DNA from 2 places in the Rheinheimera sp. B2H12 genome. Region 2 is predicted to be linked to the other one. Evidence: predicted binding sites of a transcription regulator. Region 2 holds the regulator's gene; the other holds the start of a gene.

Region 1 (2,471 bases), 680 kb from region 2:
ACAACATAGGAGAATTGATGATGTCACAACAGGAAGCAAGCAGAACACAGGCTTTAATTGCCGAATTTAGCCGGACTGATGGCGTAGATCCAAGCCGGCAATGGCTCGGCAAACATCAAAAAATGGCGGGCAGTGCCTTTCGCTTTTTACGCGGCAGTTCGGGTTTATTTTATGCCGATATCGCCAGTGGGCTATTCGCTTTGCCTCAGAGCCTGCTGCAGTGGCCAGTGACCACTGTGATGGGAGACTGCCATCTGTCGAATTTTGGTTTTTTTACCGAAGAGGGCAGCTCTGGTTCTGAGGTGATTTTTGCGCCCAATGATTTTGACGATGCCTGCATCGGCCATGCCGTCTGGGATCTGAGCCGTTTTGCCGTTAGTTTGTTATTGGCGGTGGATGAATCGCAGCAACAACTGGCCAGCAGCCTTTCAGTACAACCGCCATTGCAGGCTGCTACGGCTGAGCAAGCCGCTGCAGCAGTGTTATTGTTTTTCCGCCAATATGCCAGACAATGTCAGCAGATTGCTGCAGATCCTGAGTTACGCTATCAAGCGCAACCGGCTTTTGCCAAACAGCATGTGCTGCATCAGGCGCAGAAAAAGGCTCGTCGTCGCGCCACAACCGGCGAGCATTTCCTGACCAAAAGTACTCTGGCCAAACTGGTTGACCTGCATGCCCGGCCACTGCAGTTTAAACAGGACCCGGACAAATTTTTACGGTTATCCTCTGAGCACTATCAGCAGGTTGCCAGCAGTTTCCGGCCTTATGTCAATGATGAGATCCTGGATATCGTCAGCCGGCAAGGCGCGGGCACAGGATCGATGAACTTACAGCGTTATTATTTGCTGGTAGGACCCAAAGCGCTGCTGACTGCGGGGGAGCAGGGCGCCGAAGATCTGATGTTGTGCCATGTGGTTGAAGCCAAACAACAGCGGCGCTCGGCCCCGTTACACTTTTTTGCCGGGTTGGATCCGGTGAATCAACTCAATGACGCCCACCTGACGGTGGACTGCCAAAGGTTGATGCAGCGAAGGCCCGATCTGGTGCTGGATGAACATTATTTTGCCGGCGCGCATTATCTGGTGCGCTCGCTGCACCATGCCAATGTTGATTTGGATCCGGTGGATATTTGTCTGCATCCGACCGCGCCTGAACAGCAGTTGCTGGATTATGCCAGCGCTTGTGCTGATGCGCTGGCACTGGCCCACAGTCGTGGTGATCGGCGTTCAGTGCGTTTTGAACAAGCAGTGGCTGCCACTTTACCCGCGCAAGCGACCCTATTGCTGCAACTATGTCAGCAATATGCCGGGCAGATGCGCCTTGACTGCGGTTTATTAGCTGGATTGTTGGAGCAGCAATCCGTTTAAACAACGAGCAGTAAACCATTGAACAAAGCGCTCTGTGCCGATGTTGATGATTGAGTCGCAGCGTGATTGGCATTTGGCGTTCTGCAAAATCCAAGATATACTGTTTATTCATACAGTGTCTTTTGGAGGTTGCCATGTCGACAGTTGCTTTATTGGGGCAAGCCAGTCCACAGTCTGGATTGGCGTTACCGCTGTTTGCCGATCGGGTAGCGGCCGGTTTTCCATCGCCGGCGGCCGATTATATTGAGCAGGCGCTGGATTTAAATGAGTTGTGTATCAGCCGGCCTGCCGCCACTTTTTTTGTCCGGGTCAGTGGCGATTCCATGGTCGATGCCGGTATTTATCCGCATGATGTGCTGGTGGTCGACCGGTCGCTGACACCGCAGCAAGGTGATGTGGTGATTGCTTGCTTGAATGCCGAGCTGACGGTAAAAGAACTGCAATTAACGCCTTGTGTGCGGTTATTACCGCGCAACCCACGTTATGCGCCGATTGAGCTGGCACCTGATCAGGAGCTGCAGATCTTTGGCGTGGTGACGACTGTGGTGCGGCAATGCCGGCGCCGGCACAGCTAAGCTGTGGCTGTTGAGCGCAACAGCGCTGTTGTCGGCACGGCGCTGGGCAGGAGGATGCAGCCGCAACGACCGCCAGATCGTCAGACTGTCGCTGCGACAGCGGTGGCGCCAGCCTTTGCGCTGGTCGATTGCAACAATTTTTATGCCTCTTGCGAAAAGCTGTTCCGGCCGGATCTGGCGACTAAGGCCGTGGTGGTATTATCCAATAATGATGGTTGTGTCGTGGCGCGCTGTCCGCTGGCCAAGCAACTGGGGGTGCGGATGGGTATTCCGGCCTTTCAACTGCGTCCTTTGCTGCAAACCGGGGCTGTGGTGGCATTTTCTTCCAATTATGCCTTATACGCCGATATGTCGGCCCGGGTGATGCAAACGCTGGCAGAGTTGGCGCCAGCCGTTGAGGTGTATTCAATTGATGAAGCTTTTTTGGATGTGAGCGGATTGTCAGCCACGGATAGAGCGCAGCTGGGTCAGCAGATCCGGCAGCGGATCCGGCAGTGGCTGGGGCTCAGCGTTTGTGTTGGGATAGCGC
Region 2 (2,471 bases):
GAATTGTGCCGGCTGTACCCCTTTTGCCTTGCGATGATGGAGAATGGACCAAAACATGATGCCAAACACCACCAGGCCAATAGCGCAACAGATATAAAATATCGTCATATGCAGGTCGTACACCTGCTGACTGATATCGGTCACCCCCTGAGTCATATTCAGGGGCATCTCTGCGGCAGAAGCCATTTCGACAAACAGCAAGGATAGCAGCGAGCAGCGATAACGATGCGCTTTCGCCACGTAACGTCTCCTCTGTCATTTTGCAAATTACAAATTGCCAGAACCAGACACTACCACCCATGCTGCGCATCTTATTCTGCAATTTATTGTTTTTATTATATTTTTATAAATAACATCCATGCAGGAACATTTTTGTTCTCTGTACTTTTCCAGATGTTGCTTAAGAATTGACCACAAAAGCCAAACTGTAAACCCCAGATAACAAAAAGCACCGGTTTAACCAAAAGGTCAGACCAGTGCTGATGCAAAAAAGTATTGAGTTTATTTAAGTTTTTACTGGGTTTTTACCAGGTTTGATTACGGATCACCCCAACGGCCAAACCTTCAATTGCAAAAAACTGCTGGGTTAAATCGACTTTTATCACATTAAAGTCGCTATTTTCCGGGTGCAGATAGACAAATTGGCCATCACGTCTGAAACGTTTCACTGTGACTTCATCTTCCACCCGAGCTACCACAACTTCACCTTGTCGGGCTTCGGTGGTCTTGTGTACAGCCAGCAAATCGCCATCCATAATGCCGATGTCTTTCATACTCATGCCGGACACTTTCAGTAAAAAATCGGCGGTGGGATGAAATAAACTGGCATCAAGCTGGTAATACTGCTCGATATGCTCAGTGGCAAGGATTGGCTGACCAGCCGCAACCCGCCCCACCAGTGGCAAACCAGCAAACTCAGGTTCATTGGCGACTGGATCTTCTTCAATCAGCCGAATGCCACGCGAGGTGCCTGGCATCATCTCAATAAAACCTTTTTTTGCCAGCGCTTTTAAGTGTTCCTCAGCGGCATTGGCTGATTTAAAGCCAAGCTGAGTCGCAATTTCTGCCCGCGTCGGCGGCATCCCAGAATGGGCCTGATAATCTTTAAGTAGTTGTAATATTTCGGCTTGTCTTGGTGTTAATGGACGCATGGTGCTGAATGCCTATACAGTGAATACTGGGAGTATATACAGTGAAATTGGCAGTGCCAAGTCCGATCAGGCGGAAATTCACGGAAAATGGCACAAAGAGGTGAAAACAGCTGGAAAGAGGGCAAAATTGGCGGGATTTTTGATCCATGTTATGCTATCCGGCTGTTTTTGCCTGCAGGTAAAGTATGTTTAAGCGATTAAAGTGGTTTGCCAGCCTACTGCAATGGCCCTTGTGGCCGCTGGTTAAGTATAAAGTGGTGCCGTTACAACCGGCCGAAAGTCTGGAATTACAGACAGCACAACCCTTGTTTTATATCACGCGGCTGGCTTCAGCCTCAGATTTAGCCACTTTACGCCGGGTCTGTCGTGAGCTCAACCTGCCAGATCCAACAGATCAGGTACCATTAGGTGATGTCAGCCTGCCCAGAACACTGTTTCTGGAACAACCAGCGGCGTTGTGGGGCGAAACGAAAGCGACACTGGCGTTGCAACAAGGTCAAAAATTATTACAGGCGCATCTGGCACAGCCACAACAACAAGCACAATTGGTACCTGTGTCTGTTTGTTGGGGCCGTGCGCCCGGCAAAGAAGCCAGTGTCAAAGCGGTGTTTGCGGAAACAGCAACGCCTGGCTGGTTACGCAAATTATTTGTGGTGTTGATTTCCGGCCGCCATACACTGGTGCAATTCTCCCGCGCTGTCTCTTTGCGCCAGATGACCGATCAATATGGTGCTGACGAACAAACCGCACATAAATTATTACGGGTGGCACGTTTTCATTTTTATCGCCAACAACTGGCCGCCACCGGTCCACGCCAACCAGACCGCTCCGCCCTATTTAATGCGCTCCTCGGCTCTGAAGCGTTGAAAAAAGCCATCGCCGATGAAGCACAGAGCAAAAATATCAGTCTGGCCGAGGCCAGAGCACAGGCCTTGTTGCTGTTGGAAGAAATCGCTGCCGACTATCGTGAGTCCACCTTAAGGGTTGGCGACAGATTATTAAGCTGGCTCTGGGCCAGACTTTTTACCGGTATTAACATCCAGCGCTCAGAAGTCATCCGCGATCTGGCGCAACGGGGCCATGAAGTAGTGTATTTGCCCTGCCATCGCAGTCATATGGACTATCTACTGCTTAGTTATGTGATTTACCAGCAAGGTCTGGCCGCTCCCCATATCGCTGCCGGGATTAATCTGAATTTCTGGCCTATCGGCAAATTTTTCCGCCGCGGTGGCGCATTTTTTATTCGCCGCAGTTTCAGCGGTAATAAACTTTATTCGGCCGTGTTCCGTGAGTATTTATCGCAATTGTTCCGCAAAGGTT

What was found. Region 2 encodes LexA, which represses DNA repair genes until DNA is damaged. Its sites were predicted from a motif close to TACTGTNNATATNNACAGTA; they were not measured.
Region 1: a site for LexA is predicted at 1,466-1,485, ahead of umuD (translesion error-prone DNA polymerase V autoproteolytic subunit). Genes of this name have one in related genera too.

What each region holds. Positions count from the first base shown of each region.
Region 1 covers NZ_CM184363.1:880,306-882,776, forward strand. Annotated here, with positions in the region: gene AC53GJ_RS03905 (DUF2252 family protein) at 18-1,367, shown strand; gene umuD (translesion error-prone DNA polymerase V autoproteolytic subunit) at 1,502-1,942, shown strand; gene umuC (translesion error-prone DNA polymerase V subunit UmuC) at 1,997-2,471, shown strand, end outside.
Region 2 covers NZ_CM184363.1:197,691-200,161, reverse strand. Annotated here, with positions in the region: gene coxB (cytochrome c oxidase subunit II) at 1-240, opposite strand, end outside; gene lexA (transcriptional repressor LexA) at 525-1,151, opposite strand; gene plsB (glycerol-3-phosphate 1-O-acyltransferase PlsB) at 1,337-2,471, shown strand, end outside.